DNA from 2 places in the Citrobacter sp. CRE-46 genome. Region 2 is predicted to be linked to the other one. Evidence: predicted binding sites of a transcription regulator. Region 2 holds the regulator's gene; the other holds the start of a gene.
What was found. The regulator Fur, encoded in region 2, represses iron uptake genes when iron is present. The targets are predictions, from matches to a motif close to ATAATAATGAGAACNACTATCAA.
Positions count from the first base shown of each region.

Region 1 (8,207 bases), 100 kb from region 2:
CGTTTAACACGCCCTTTTTTCTGCATTTTTTTCAGATAAACTCCGAGATAACAACTTAACCTGAGGATTTAAAATAAAATAACCAATGAAAACGAGTGAAAGCATCACCGTGTAAACGATTCCACTAATTTATTCCATGTCACACTTTTCGCATCTTTGGTATGCTATGGTTATTGCATACCATAGGCTTAACGGAGCGAATTATGAGAGTATTGGTTACAGGTGGTAGCGGTTACATAGGAAGCCACACTTGCGTGCAGTTGCTGAAAAACGGTCACGAGGTGGTGATCCTGGATAACCTCTGCAACAGCAAGCGCAGCGTTCTGCCCGTCATCGAGCGTTTAGGGGGCAAGCACCCGACTTTCGTGGAAGGGGATATTCGTAACGAAGCGCTGATAACCGAAATTCTGCACGATCATGCCATTGACACGGTCATCCATTTTGCCGGGTTAAAAGCCGTTGGCGAGTCCGTTGCCAAGCCGCTGGAATACTATGACAACAACGTCAACGGGACGCTGCGTCTGGTGAATGCCATGCGCGCCGCTAACGTGAAAAACTTCATTTTCAGCTCCTCCGCGACCGTCTATGGCGATCAACCGCAAATTCCTTACGTTGAAAGTTTCCCCACCGGCACACCACAAAGCCCGTATGGCAAAAGTAAGCTGATGGTTGAACAGATCCTGACCGATCTGCAAAAAGCACAGCCCGACTGGAGTATCGCCTTACTGCGCTACTTCAACCCGGTTGGCGCGCATCCGTCAGGCGATATGGGTGAAGACCCGCAAGGTATTCCAAACAACCTGATGCCTTACATCGCACAGGTTGCCGTTGGCCGCCGCGAGTCCCTTGCCATATTTGGCAACGACTACCCTACCGAAGATGGCACCGGCGTTCGCGACTATATCCACGTCATGGATCTCGCAGATGGCCACGTCGCCGCGATGGAAAAACTGGCGGGCAAACAGGGCGTGCATATTTACAACCTCGGGGCGGGCATCGGCAGCAGCGTGCTGGATGTGGTCAACGCCTTCAGTAAAGCCTGCGGTAAACCGGTGAATTACCATTTTGCCCCGCGTCGTGATGGCGATCTTCCGGCCTACTGGGCAGATGCCAGTAAAGCCGATCGCGAGCTCAACTGGCGCGTAACTCGCACCCTGGATGAAATGGCGCAAGACACCTGGCACTGGCAATCACGCCATCCGCAGGGATATACGGATTAAGGATCAATCATGACGCAATTCAATCCTGTCGATCATCCACACCGCCGTTTTAACCCGCTCACCGGGCAGTGGATCCTCGTCTCACCACATCGTGCAAAACGCCCCTGGCAAGGGGCGCAGGAAACACCATCTAAGCAGGTTCTACCCGCACATGACCCGGACTGCTTCCTGTGTGCAGGCAATACACGTGTTACCGGCGATAAAAACCCGGATTACACCGGGACCTATGTTTTTACTAACGACTTTGCCGCGCTGATGTCCGATACCCCGGACGCGCCGGACAGCAACGATCCGTTAATGCGCTGTCAGAGCGCGCGCGGTACCAGCCGCGTGATTTGCTTTTCGCCCGATCACAGCAAAACGCTGCCGGAACTCAGCGTGCCTGCGCTAACAGAAATCGTGAAAACGTGGCAGGAACAGACGGCAGATTTAGGCAAAACCTATCCCTGGGTGCAGGTCTTTGAGAATAAAGGCGCGGCAATGGGGTGTTCGAACCCCCATCCGCACGGACAGATTTGGGCCAATAGCTTTCTGCCCAACGAAGCCGAACGTGAAGATCGCCTGCAAAAAGCGTACTTCGCCGAACAGGGCGCGCCAATGCTCCTTGATTACGTCCAGCGTGAACTGGCGGATGGTAGCCGGACGGTCGTTGAAACAGAACACTGGCTGGCAGTCGTGCCCTACTGGGCGGCATGGCCGTTCGAAACGCTACTGCTGCCAAAAGCGCATGTCCTGCGTATCACCGATTTGACCGACGAACAGCGCGCTGATCTGGCGCTGGCGTTGAAAAAACTGACCAGTCGTTACGACAACCTGTTCCAGTGCTCATTCCCTTACTCCATGGGCTGGCACGGCGCACCGTTTAACGGTGAAGAAAACCAACACTGGCAGTTGCACGCACACTTTTATCCGCCGCTGCTGCGTTCGGCAACCGTGCGCAAATTTATGGTCGGTTACGAAATGCTGGCGGAAACCCAGCGCGACCTGACAGCAGAACAAGCGGCTGAACGACTGCGTGCGGTCAGCGACATCCATTTTCGCGAATCCGGAGTTTAAATAATGAGTCTGAAAGAAAAAACACAATCTCTGTTTGCTGAAACATTTGGCTACCCTGCCACCCATACTATTCAGGCTCCGGGCCGTGTAAACCTGATTGGCGAACATACCGATTATAACGACGGATTCGTTCTGCCCTGCGCTATCGACTATCAAACCGTGATTAGCTGTGCGACACGCGATGACAGAAAAGTTCGCGTTATCGCGGCTGACTACGATAATCAAATGGACGAGTTCTCTCTGGACGCGCCAATTATCGCTCATGACAGCCAGCAGTGGTCAAACTACGTGCGTGGCGTGGTGAAGCATCTGCAAAAGCGTAATAACGCCTTTGGCGGCGCGGATCTGGTGATCAGCGGTAATGTGCCTCAGGGCGCAGGCTTAAGCTCTTCGGCTTCGCTGGAAGTGGCGGTAGGCACCGTGTTCCAGCAGCTTTATCATCTGCCGCTCGACGGGGCGCAGATTGCTCTGAACGGCCAGGAAGCTGAAAACCAGTTTGTCGGCTGCAACTGCGGCATTATGGATCAGTTGATCTCCGCGCTTGGCAAGAAAGATCATGCGCTGCTGATCGACTGCCGTACGCTGGGCACCAAAGCCGTTTCCATGCCTGAAGGCGTGGCGGTGGTAATCATCAACAGCAATTTTAAACGTACGTTGGTGGGTAGCGAGTACAACACCCGTCGCGAACAGTGTGAAACCGGGGCGCGTTTCTTCCAGCAACCTGCTCTGCGTGATGTCAGCTTTGAAACCTTTAGCGCAGTTGCTCACGAACTGGATCCGATTGTCGCCAAACGCGTTCGTCACGTGATCACGGAAAACGCGCGTACCGTGGAAGCTGCGAATGCGCTGGAAAAAGGCGACCTGTTACGCATGGGTCAGCTGATGGCGGAATCTCACGCTTCAATGCGCGATGACTTTGAAATTACCGTGCCGCAAATTGATACACTGGTTGAGATTGTCAAAGCAACCATCGGCGATAAAGGTGGTGTTCGTATGACAGGCGGCGGCTTCGGGGGCTGTATTGTGGCGCTGATCCCGCAAGATCTGGTGCCTGCCGTGCAGCAGGCTGTCGCCGAACAGTACGAAGCTAAAACCGGTATTAAAGAAACATTTTACGTCTGTAAACCTTCACAAGGAGCCGGACAATGTTAAACGAAATTCCCGTAATGGCGCCCGACGGTCAGCCGTTCCGCCTGCTTACCCTGCGTAACGACGCGGGGATGGTGGTCACGCTCATGGACTGGGGCGCAACGCTGCTCTCTGCGCGTATTCCACTTAGCGATGGTAGTGTGCGCGAAGCCCTGCTCGGTTGCGCCAGTCCGGAGCAGTACCCGGAACAGGCTGCGTTTCTGGGGGCTTCCATTGGCCGCTACGCTAACCGTATCGCCAACAGCCGCTATACCTTTGACGGCGAAACCATTGAATTGCTGCCAAGCCAGGGTGATAACCAACTGCACGGCGGACCGAACGGTTTCGACAAACGTCGCTGGCAGATAGTGAATCAGAATGACCGTCAGGTGCTGTTTGCCTTAACGTCTGACGATGGCGACCAGGGTTTCCCTGGTAATCTTTGCGCCACCGCGCAGTATCGCCTGACTGACGATAATCGGATTTCGATAACCTACCGTGCCACGGTTGATAAGCCCTGCCCGGTAAATCTGACGAATCATGTCTATTTTAATCTCGACGGTGACAAAACGGATGTGCGCCAGCACAAGCTGCAAATTCTGGCGGACGAGTATTTACCCGTAGACGAAATGGGCATCCCGCATGACGGGCTGAAATCCGTCGCCGGAAGCACTTTTGATTTCCGTTCCCCGAAAATCATCGCCAGCGAATTTCTGGCCGATGACGATCAGCGCAAGGTAAAAGGTTACGATCACGCCTTCCTGCTCCAGGCACAAGGCAATGCGCGTACTCCGGCGGCTCAGGTTTGGTCTCAGGATGAAAAACTGCAGATGGTGGTTTACACCTCAGCCCCGGCATTGCAGTTTTACTCAGGAAACTTCCTTGGCGGTACGCCTTCACGTGGGCCGGAGGCCTATGAAGACTGGCAAGGTCTGGCGCTGGAAAGTGAGTTTCTGCCAGACAGCCCGAACCATCCGGAATGGCCACAGCCGGACTGCTTCCTGCATCCGGGTGAAGAGTATGCCAGCGTGACGGAATATCAGTTTATTCCTGCCTGACAGTTCATCCTGACAGGCCCGATAGCATAAATTTATCGGGCCTGTTGTTTGTTTTCCGCAGTAAACCCGCTCCCCCCCCATCATCCAAAGACAAAATCGCAACCTTGAGTTCACAAGAACCTTACACTGTGGCGCTATTTTCGCTATGGTTATGCGTAAGCATTGCCGCTGACTCATTACGGCAATATAATGAGAATTATTATCATTAAATATGATTGATAGGAGTGAGTGTATGGCTGTAACTAAGCTGGTTCTGGTACGACACGGTGAAAGTCAGTGGAACAACGAAAACCGTTTTACCGGTTGGTATGACGTTGATCTGTCCGAGAAAGGCGTAGGTGAAGCAAAAGCGGCCGGTAAGCTGCTGAAAGAGGAAGGCTATAGCTTTGATTTTGCCTATACCTCTGTGCTGAAACGTGCCATCCATACCCTATGGAACGTCCTGGACGAACTGGATCAGGCCTGGCTGCCAGTTGAGAAATCCTGGAAACTGAACGAGCGTCATTACGGCGCGCTACAGGGTCTGAACAAAGCAGAAACCGCTGAAAAATACGGTGACGAGCAGGTTAAGCAATGGCGTCGCGGCTTTGCGGTCACCCCGCCGGAACTGACCAAAGATGACGAGCGTTATCCGGGTCACGACCCGCGTTATGCCAAACTGACTGACAAAGAACTGCCGCTCACCGAAAGCCTGGCGCTGACTATCGATCGCGTGATTCCTTACTGGAACGAAACCATTCTGCCGCGTATGAAAAGCGGTGAGCGCGTAATTATCGCTGCTCACGGTAACTCCCTGCGCGCGCTGGTGAAGTACCTGGATAACATGAGCGAAGATGAAATCCTCGAACTGAACATCCCGACCGGCGTACCGCTGGTGTATGAGTTTGACGAAAACTTTAAGCCGATTAAACACTACTATCTGGGTAACGCTGACGAGATCGCGGCAAAAGCCGCAGCCGTTGCTAACCAGGGTAAAGCGAAGTAACTTTTTCGCTCCCAATAAATAGCGTGGAATGCTCCACGCTTTTTTTATTGCCGGATGGCGGCGTTGCCTTATCCGGCCTACCGAGGCTAACCCGGATAAGTTTTTTACCCGCGGCGCGCTTTTACCGCTTCCGCCAACTGGCGTAACACCGCATCGGTATCTTCCCAGCCAATGCAGGCATCGGTGATGCTCTTGCCGTAGGTCAGGGGTTCACCACTATCCGGGTTCTGATTACCTTCAACCAGATGGCTTTCAATCATCACGCCAATAATTGCTTTTTCGCCACCGGCAACCTGCCCGCAAACGTCTTTCGCAACATCCATCTGCTTTTTGAACTGCTTGCTGGAGTTGGCATGGCTAAAGTCGATCATCACCTGCGGAGAAAGCCCCGCTTTGACCAAACCTTCTTTCACGTCGGTAACGTGCTGAGCGCTGTAGTTCGGCTCTTTGCCGCCGCGCAGAATGATATGGCAATCGCCATTACCGCTGGTATTCACAATCGCCGAATGGCCCCATTTGGTTACAGACAGGAAGCAATGCGGCGCCCCGGCAGCATTGATTGCATCAATGGCGACTTTGATGGTGCCATCAGTACCGTTTTTAAAACCAACCGGGCAGGACAAACCTGACGCCAATTCACGGTGTACCTGAGATTCTGTAGTACGTGCGCCAATCGCGCCCCAGCTCATAAGATCGGCAAGATATTGTGGGGTGATCATATCCAGGAACTCGCCTGCGGCCGGCAAACCACTGTCGTTGATATCCAGCAGCAGTTTACGGGCAATGCGCAGACCGTCGTTGATCTGGAAGCTGTTATCCATGTGCGGATCGTTGATAAGTCCTTTCCAGCCTACGGTAGTACGCGGTTTTTCAAAATAGACGCGCATGACGATTTCAAGTTCGCCTTTTAACTCTTCACGTAGCGCCAGCAAGCGAGCGGCATACTCTTTAGCCGCTGCCGGATCATGAATAGAACACGGCCCAATCACCACCAGCAGACGATCGTCACTGCCTTTGAGAATTTTATGAATCGCCTTACGGGCATGCGCCACCGTATTGGCGGCATTTTCAGTAGCGGGGAATTTTTCCAGCAGTGCGACCGGGGGTAATAATTCGTTGATCTCTTTAATGCGTAAATCGTCGTTCTGATAATTCATGATTATTCCAGCGTTGCCATACTTATATAAATGAATGCAATCCCTCCAATCTATATCTTCAGTCATAAAGTGTAAACGGGGTTTTACACTTTGGACGGATTAATCCTGGAATAGGCCAAAAAAACGCAATAAAGTAGCGAAAAAAGAGATCCAGACTACAATTTATAACTGCAACAGCTTAAATTCTCATAAATTTCAAGATTCTATGCTGGTTTTAATTTGCATAGCAAAACTATTAACCATGTCCTGCTGATGTACTGGCACATGCACTGTTGGAAGACGTTATCCGACATCTCAATCATAACAGGAGCATAATATGCATATGACAAAGCTGACTTCACTCTTTTTGACGGCCACACTCAGCCTCGCCAGCGGCGCGGCGCTCGCAGCTGACACCAACACGCAGTCGAATAACGGCCAGGCTAATTCCGCGGCAGATGCCGGTCAAGTCGCGCCAGACGCGCACGAAAACGTTGCGCCAAATAATGTCGATAACAACAACGTGAATTCGGGTGGCACAATGCTGCATCCGGACGGTTCATCAATGAACCATGAAGGAATGACCAAAGACGAGGTGCATAAAAACACCATGTGTAAGGACGGACGCTGCCCGGATGTGAATAAAAAAGTTGAGACCGGAAACGGCATCAATAATGATGCCGACACCAAAACTGACGGTACTACCCAGTAACGCTGAAAATAAAGCTAATAACGGGAGAGCAATAGCTCTCCTTTTTAATTTTATCATCCCAAAAACGGTATCATGACATACAGTAAAGGTGAGAATAACAAAGGGATGGCATAATGGCGCACTCACATACTCATACTTCCCCTGAGCAACCTAAGGACAATAATGCCCGCAGATTGCTTTTCGCATTCTGCATTACAGCCGGATTTATGCTGGTTGAAGTGGTGGGTGGAATTATTTCAGGCTCGCTGGCGTTACTGGCTGATGCCGGACATATGCTCACAGATGCCGCCGCGCTTCTATTTGCCCTGCTGGCGGTCCAATTCTCCAGACGCCCGCCCACTATACGGCACACTTTCGGCTGGTTGAGACTCACAACATTAGCCGCGTTTGTTAACGCCATCGCATTGGTTGTGATCACCATTTTAATCGTCTGGGAGGCGATTGAGCGCTTCCATACGCCACGTCCCGTTGCGGGCGGCATGATGATGATCATTGCTGTCGCGGGTTTACTGGCGAACGTGCTCGCTTTTTGGGTTTTACATCGCGGCAGTGAAGAGAAAAACCTTAACGTCCGCGCCGCAGCGCTACACGTAATGGGCGATTTGCTCGGCTCGGTTGGAGCAATCATCGCTGCGCTGATTATTATCTGGACGGGCTGGACGCCAGCGGACCCAATTCTCTCGATTCTGGTTTCCGTGCTGGTACTGCGTAGCGCCTGGCGGTTATTGAAAGATAGCGTCAATGAATTACTGGAAGGCGCTCCGCTTACATTGGATATTGCCGCATTGCAGCGCCATCTCAGCCGGGATATCCCCGAAGTTCGCAATGTGCATCATGTACACGTCTGGATGGTAGGTGAAAAACCGGTCATGACGCTGCATGTGCAGGTGGTCCCGCCGCACGATCACGACG
Region 1 covers NZ_CM184341.1:3,534,143-3,542,349, forward strand. Annotated here, with positions in the region: gene galE (UDP-glucose 4-epimerase GalE) at 204-1,220, shown strand; gene galT (galactose-1-phosphate uridylyltransferase) at 1,230-2,276, shown strand; gene galK (galactokinase) at 2,280-3,428, shown strand; gene galM (galactose-1-epimerase) at 3,422-4,462, shown strand; gene gpmA (2,3-diphosphoglycerate-dependent phosphoglycerate mutase) at 4,695-5,447, shown strand; gene aroG (3-deoxy-7-phosphoheptulonate synthase AroG) at 5,552-6,604, opposite strand; gene AC534G_RS17350 (YbgS-like family protein) at 6,921-7,295, shown strand; gene zitB (CDF family zinc transporter ZitB) at 7,409-8,207, shown strand, end outside.
Region 1: a site for Fur is predicted at 4,646-4,668, ahead of gpmA (2,3-diphosphoglycerate-dependent phosphoglycerate mutase). Genes of this name have one in related genera too.

Region 2 (8,207 bases):
ATAGTCAGGTTCAGGTTGTAGTGCTTCGCAATACGCTTCCAGTATTCGATACCGGAACCGCCCAACGGATCGACACCCAGCGTCAGACCCGCTTTCTGGATCGCCGCCATGTCGACGATATCCGCCAGTCCTTCCACAAACGGTTGAACCAGGTCCTGCTCTTTCACATGACCCGATGCCAGCGCCGCGTCCAGCGACATACGCTTCACGCCTTGCAGACCGTCAGCCAGCAACGCGTTAGCCCTGTCTTCCACCACTTTGGTGACGTTGGTATCTGCCGGACCACCGTTTGGCGGGTTGTATTTAATGCCACCATCTTCCGGCGGGTTGTGGGACGGCGTGATCACAATGCCATCAGCCAGCGGGCCGCCTTTTTTGTTGTGGACCAGGATGGCATTCGACACGGCAGGGGTTGGCGTAAAGCCGTTGTTTTCCTGCACGATGACATCGACGCCATTCGCCGCCAGCACTTCCAGCACAGAGATAAAAGCCGGTTCAGACAGCGCGTGGGTATCCTTGCCCACATAGCACGGGCCAGTAATCCCGTTTTTCGCACGTTCTTCAGCAATCGCCTGGGCGATAGCCAGAATATGCGGCTCGTTAAAACTATGACGACCTGCACTGCCGCGATGCCCGGACGTACCGAACTTGACGGCGTGCTCAGCGTTCCCTGCCGTTGGTTTCAGTACATAGTACTGTGCCGTCAGTTGGGCGACGTTAATCAAATCACTCTGTTGCGCAGGTTGACCTGCACGGTTGTGGATTGCCATTGCCTGGTCCTTCTAATGCAAGGATTAAATTGTTCCGCAAACCTTTTCAATCAATTCCGCAGGGAATTGCATTGACTGCATGATGTGCTCCACCATGCTGCATTTACGGCCGGTGTTGGTATTGGTGATCACCCAGTACGGCGTGCCTGGCACGTGTTTCGGTTTGGTTTGATTACCATTTTTCAGCAGCGTCTGTTCATCTGCCGCAAAATAAACGCGCGTCCGGCCATGCAACGAATCCGTTGCTTCGGCGAATGCGTTTTGATCCAGAGAATAGAGTGTAGACAGCACCAGCATAAAGCGATTTACTGCTTTCTTCTGTTCCGCATATTCATCGGACAACAGCAGTTCACGCATCGCGCGCACTTTATCTTTTACGGGGTTAACCGGCTTAGCTTCCACGACAGGTTGCACAGCGCGGACTTCTTTTACTACCGGAGTGACAGGCTGTGCTGCGGCGGAAAATTTCAACATACGCCGTAAAATGTCGGATGCGCTCTCGCCGATATGCTTGGTATGGCTGGCAATATAGCTATAGAGTTCATCATCAACTTCAATCGTTTTCATCTTAATCCAGTGCAGTGTTTAGCTGAATACAAGTTGTTGGGTTAACACGCGTAGTGTAAAGGCAAATCCCAACAGCGGATAGCGTCAAGCCTGGTGGCTGATAAAACTCGGAGTAACCGTAGTTGTTGCAGCCCTGTGGCAGAATGGTCAACATGATACCCTAACCCGTGAGTGTGAAAAAAAGAACTTTGCCATGAAATTGAATATCCGAGCGCAATCTGCGCAAAACCTGCACAATAATTCTTCCATCGTCCTGGTTCACGGCCTGTTTGGTAGCCTGGATAACCTGGGGATCCTGGCACGCTCCCTGGTGGTCGATCACGATATCATCCAGGTTGATATGCGAAATCATGGCCTCTCGCCCCGCTCGCCTGAGATGAATTATGCGGCCATGGCGCAAGACCTGGTGGATACGCTGGACGATCAACAGATCGAAAAAGCGATCTTTATTGGTCACTCGATGGGGGGAAAAGCCGTCATGGCGTTAACCGCGTTAGCCCCTGATCGTATCGATCGGCTGGTGGCTATTGATATTGCGCCGGTTGACTATCAGGTACGCCGTCACGATGAGATTTTTGCGGCAATCAATGCCGTAACCGAGGCACAAGCGTCCTCGCGCCAGCAGGCAGCAAGCGTCATGCGCCAGCATCTGCAAGAGGAGGGTGTTATTCAGTTTCTGCTGAAATCCTTTGTTGACGGCGAGTGGCGCTTTAACGTTCCCGTATTATGGGATCAATATCCCAATATCGTCGGTTGGCAAACCCTCCCGGCATGGGAGCACCCGGCATTGTTTATTCCAGGCGGTAACTCCCCTTATGTCACCGAAGCGTATCGCGAGCAACTGCTGGCACAATTCCCGCAGGCTCGGGCGCACGTTATCGCAGGCGCGGGGCATTGGGTACATGCGGAAAAACCTGAAGCAGTGCTGCGGGCCATCCGTCGTTATCTGAACGAACCGGCTAACTGATTAAAAACTCAGCGTCCGTGCGCGATTACGCGCGTGGGCGTTGGCGTGCCTCTCCTGCTGATGTATTATGGCGCGCTATCCATCCGGGCGGACGCCTGGCTGATTGTTTCCCCGAAGTCACCAAGATCATGGCCAAAGAACAAACGGACCGTACGACATTAGATCTGTTCGCGCAGGAGCGTCGCCCGGGACGACCCAAAACTAATCCGCTCTCGCGTGATGAACAGTTACGTATAAATAAACGTAATCAGCTTAAACGTGACAAAGTTCGCGGGCTTAAGCGTGTCGAACTGAAACTGAACGCTGATGCCGTTGACGCGTTAAACGAGCTGGCCGAGGCGCGCAACATGAGTCGCAGTGAACTCATCGAAGAGATGCTGATGACCCAACTCACCGCATTGCGCGGTCAGGCATAGTCTGAATTTCTGCTCTAAATCATAAATCGTGTAGCACAGAGTGCAGTCCCGCGTGTTTGCTGTTTCCGCATGCCTGACTGTTCTGCTATGATTGCCCTTATCCGTGGGCAATGCGCCACCACCATTTCAATAAGTTTCAAGAGGTTATTTTACTCATGGCAATCACTGGCATCTTTTTCGGCAGCGACACCGGTAATACCGAAAACATCGCAAAAATGATTCAAAAACAGCTTGGTAAAGACGTTGCCGATGTACATGACATTGCAAAAAGCAGCAAAGAAGACCTGGAAGGGTATGACATTCTGCTGCTCGGCATTCCAACCTGGTACTACGGTGAAGCGCAGTGTGACTGGGACGATTTCTTCCCTACCCTCGAAGACATTGATTTTAACGGCAAACTGGTTGCATTGTTCGGCTGCGGCGACCAGGAAGATTACGCAGAATATTTCTGCGATGCGTTAGGCACAATTCGCGACATCATTGAGCCACGCGGTGCCACCATCGTCGGTCACTGGCCAACGGCGGGTTATCACTTTGAAGCGTCCAAAGGCCTGGCTGACGACGACCACTTTGTCGGTCTGGCTATCGATGAAGATCGCCAGCCGGAGCTGACCGCTGAACGTGTAGAAAAATGGGTTAAGCAGATCTCAGAAGAACTGCACCTCGACGAAATCATCAATGCCTGATTTCGCGCGGCGTAGATCTTCATCTGCGCCGCATCAATAGATAAAACCAATCAAAATAATTGCTACAAATTTGTAACTTTTTCGTCTGACCCTGTACAATGGCTGGATGCCAATCGGGTGTTGCACAGTGTGTTTGTCGGCGATACCACGTTTTGATTAACAATATATGCCAGAGACTTGCTGTTTTCATTTAACCATGGCAGTTCTATAATGATACGCAATTTCTCAAGTGCAATTTCTGTCACTTCTGTTAATGAAGTGAATCGTTTAGCTACAGGACAGATTCCGCATGACTGACAACAATACCGCATTAAAGAAGGCTGGCCTGAAAGTAACGCTTCCTCGTTTAAAAATTCTGGAAGTTCTTCAGGAACCGGATAACCATCACGTCAGTGCGGAAGACTTATACAAACGCCTGATCGATATGGGTGAAGAAATTGGTCTGGCGACCGTGTATCGTGTGCTGAACCAGTTTGATGATGCCGGTATCGTGACCCGCCACAATTTTGAAGGTGGTAAATCCGTCTTCGAACTGACTCAACAGCATCACCACGATCACCTCATTTGCCTCGACTGCGGCAAAGTGGTCGAGTTCAGCGATGATTCCATTGAAGCGCGTCAGCGTGAGATTGCGGCTAAACATGGTATTCGCTTAACCAACCATAGCCTCTATCTTTATGGCCACTGCGCCGAAGGCGATTGCCGCGAAGATGAGCATGCGCACGACGGCAAATAATGTGACGCTTTCTGAAAAGCCAACCATCCGGTTGGCTTTTTTTATGGGCCAAATTTGACCATCCCCCTCTTCCTTCTACGTCAATGTTGCTTTAATGTAAAAATCAATTGCCATTCGGAGAGTTGAAATGGAACTTCGTCAACTACGCTATTTTGTGCGTGTTGTAGAAACCGGCAGCATGGGTAGCGCGGCGCTCGATCTCAATATCGGTGTTTCGGCACTCAGTCAGCAAATGACGCGCCTGGAAAGCGAACTTGCTATTCGTCTGCTTCAACGCACCTCGCGCGGTGTGACGCCCACCAGCGCCGGACTGGCTTTTTACTCCCAGGCGCAGCTGGCGCTCCGGCATGCAGACGATGCAATCCTCGCCGCGCGTGAGGCCCGACTTTCCGGACACGTCAGCGTCGGTATGGCCCCCAGTACCGCTTCCGTTCTCGGCATGCCATTTATTCACGCCATGCGGGAAAGCTATGCTGATGTTCGCCTGCATGTGGTGGAAAGTCTCTCTGGCAACCTGGAACGAATGATTAATACCCGCCAGATTGATCTGGCTGTCGTGTTTCAAAAAGAAAAGATCCTGCGCTGGAGCGCCAGACCGATTCTTGAAGAACGGCTGTTTTTGATTGGGACCCATGCCCTATTGGCTGATATTGTCGACGACAATATTGCTCCAGCCCAGTTGGCAAATATTCCATTGATCATGCCAAGCCCGGGACACGGTCTGCGCGGCAGGCTGGATGCCATCTGCCAGGAACACGCGCTAAATATTGAGATCGCTACTGAAATTGATGGTCTGGCGTTACTGATGCGCGCCGTACGCAGTGGCATTGGCGCCACTCTTCAGCCCGGTGCGGCGATCTCCCATCTCGATAAAGAAACTCTAAGAGTGATCGGCGTCTATAATCCGATACTTAGCCGCCCTAACTTTCTGGTCAGCCTCTCTGACGATGAACTTACCCCGGCAGGCCTTGCCGCCCGTGTGGTGCTGACGAAAGTGATGCATCAACTGGTGGAAGCAGGAAGCTGGCCTGGCGCTACTCTTTACAATAACTAAAGTACCGTTTAGCACCACATCATAGCGCCCGCACAAGCTGTACGTATACATTTCAATTACAAATTTAACAAATAGTTAAATGGTAATGGAGTATACGATGGTTGATGTTCTGGTGATTGGTGGTGGTAATGCCGCGTTATGTGCTGCCTTGACCGCCCGGGAGCAAGGAGCTTCGGTACTCCTGCTCGAAGCGGCCCCCCGGGAATGGCGCGGAGGAAACTCCCAACACACGCGTAATTTACGTTGTATGCATGATGCGCCGCAGGATGTGCTGGTGGACAGCTATCCTGAAGAAGAATTCTGGCAAGATCTGTGGCGCGTCACGGAAGGGAATACCAACGAAGCGCTGGCGCGTCTGGTGATCCGTACCTCTTCACAATGCCGCGACTGGATGCGCCAGCACGGCGTTAACTTTCAGCCTCCTCTCTCTGGCGCTTTACACGTGGCGCGAACCAACGCCTTTTTTATGGGCGGTGGAAAGGCCCTTGTGAATGCCTATTATCGCAGCGCAGAAAAGCTGGGAGTGCAGATCCGCTATAACACCCCGGTTCAGGCGCTTGAACTGCGTAATGGCGAGTTCGTGGCGGCGCTGGCAGGCGAAGAGCGCATCACCGCTAAATCCTGCGTACTTGCCGCTGGCGGTTTTGAGTCTAACCGCGAATGGCTACGAGAAGCATGGGGAGAGAACGAGCGCGGCGAATGGCCAGCGGATAACTTCCTGATTCGCGGCACGCGCTTTAACCAGGGCGTACTGCTCAAATTTATGATGGATGCCGGAGCCGACATTATCGGCGATCCCTCCCAGTCACACTGCGTGGCCATTGATGCCAGAGCGCCATTATATGACGGCGGGATTTGCACCCGCGTGGACTGCGTCTCGCTCGGTATAGTGGTGAACCGGGACGCTGAGCGCTTTTATGATGAAGGTGAAGATTTCTGGCCCAAACGCTACGCCATCTGGGGACGTCTGGTCGCTCAACAGCCAGGGCAGATTGGCTACTCCATCATCGACAGTAAAGCTATTGGCCACTTTATGCCGCCGGTCTTTCCCGGCGCGCAGGCCAATACGTTGGCAGAGCTGGCTCTTCAGTTAGGACTGGATGCCGAACGTTTTACCCACACCGTGACGCAATACAACAACGCCTGCCAGCCAGGTCAGTTCAACCACACCGTTCTGGATAACTGCGCCACCAAAGATTTGCTACCCGCGAAAACGCACTGGGCGCGACCACTGGACCAGCCGCCATTCTACGGCTATGCCCTGCGGCCAGGGATCACCTTCACTTATCTTGGGTTAAAAGTGAACGAACACGCCGCTGTGCATTTTGCCGGGCTTCCAAGCCGTAACCTGTTCGTCGCCGGAGAGATGATGGCGGGCAACGTGTTGGGCAAGGGCTACACCGCAGGCGTGGGGATGTCGATCGGCACAACCTTTGGCCGCATTGCCGGAAAAGAAGCCGCGCTGGCCGCACGTAAGGAGACACGTCATGAAGCAGCTTGAGAAACTGATCATCGAAGCGCAAATTATCACCGAACCGGAAGCTGAAGTTGAACGTGTGATGCAGGTGTGCAATGCCTGTCGCTATTGTGAAGGCTTTTGCGCCGTATTCCCGGCGATGACGCAACGTCTGGAATTCGGTAAAGCGGATATCAACTATCTGGCGAACTTGTGCCATAACTGCGGCGCTTGCCTGCACGCGTGTCAGTATGCCCCGCCTCATGAATTTGCCATCAACGTACCGAAGGCGATGGCGGAGGTCCGGCTCGAAACCTATCAGCATTATGCGCAACCCGCCGCCTTTGGCGCGCTTTATCGTCGCGCGGGCGTAACCGTGACGCTGGCGCTGGTTTTCGGTCTGATCCTGTTTTTACTCCTCGCTATAGGTTTGAAAGGTTCACTATTCCATCCTCCGCTGGCCGGGGATTTCTATCAAATTTTCCCGCATAACCTGCTGGCCTGGATGTTTGGTTCGGTCTTTATTCTGGCGATCGGTTTGCTGATGGCGGGCGTGATCCGCTTCTGGCGCGAGATCTCTCCGGGTATGCCGCGTTCCGCCGAGATTGCTGAAGCCTCACACGATGCGCTGACGCTGAAATATCTCGATGGTGGCCACGGCAAAGGTTGTAACGAAGCGGATGATGCTTTCACCCTGATGCGCCGCCGTTTCCACCACTTTACCTTCTACGGTTTTATGCTCTGCTTTGCCGCCACCGTGGTGGCTACAGGCTATCACTACTTTGCAGGCATAGAAGCGCCCTACCCGTTCTTCAGCGTTCCGGTGATGCTGGGCACGCTGGGCGGCATTGGTCTGGTTGTCGGCCCGGCTGGCTTGCTATGGCTGAATCTTAAACGCTCACCGCTACATGGCGACGCACGGCAAAAACCGATGGATCGCGGTTTTATTTTGCTGCTGCTGCTGACCAGTCTGACCGGTCTGGCGCTGCTGGCGGGAAGAGACACCTCATGGATGGCTATTTTACTGGCCATTCATCTCGGCGTGGTCATGGCGCTTTTTCTGACCATTCCTTACGGAAAATTTGCCCACGGATTTTACCGCTGCGCAGCCTTACTCAAGTGGGCGATTGAGAAACGGCGCGGCAAACAAGCGGGGGTCACAGGCGACTAACCCGCAAACTCTTACCTCTATAAATATTATGATAAGACAGTGGAGCAAACCCAATGACACAACAACCATCGCGCGCCGGAACTTTCGGCGCAATACTGCGGGTAACCAGCGGTAATTTTCTCGAACAGTTCGACTTTTTTCTGTTCGGGTTTTACGCCACCTATATCGCAAAGACGTTCTTCCCCGCGGAGAGTGAATTTGCCGGGCTCATGTTGACCTTTGCGGTTTTCGGTTCGGGTTTTTTAATGCGGCCCGTTGGCGCAATCGTGCTGGGTGCTTACATCGACAGAATTGGTCGCCGTAAAGGACTGATGGTGACGCTGGCGATCATGGGCTGCGGTACCCTGCTGATTGCCTTGGTTCCCGGTTATCAAAGCATTGGCC
Region 2 covers NZ_CM184341.1:3,635,090-3,643,296, forward strand. Annotated here, with positions in the region: gene pgm (phosphoglucomutase (alpha-D-glucose-1,6-bisphosphate-dependent)) at 1-770, opposite strand, end outside; gene seqA (replication initiation negative regulator SeqA) at 795-1,337, opposite strand; gene ybfF (esterase) at 1,531-2,304, shown strand; gene ybfE (LexA regulated protein) at 2,433-2,720, shown strand; gene fldA (flavodoxin FldA) at 2,876-3,406, shown strand; gene fur (ferric iron uptake transcriptional regulator) at 3,696-4,142, shown strand; gene tcuR (tricarballylate utilization LysR family transcriptional regulator TcuR) at 4,270-5,196, shown strand; gene tcuA (FAD-dependent tricarballylate dehydrogenase TcuA) at 5,294-6,697, shown strand; gene tcuB (tricarballylate utilization 4Fe-4S protein TcuB) at 6,684-7,823, shown strand; gene AC534G_RS17930 (MFS transporter) at 7,877-8,207, shown strand, end outside.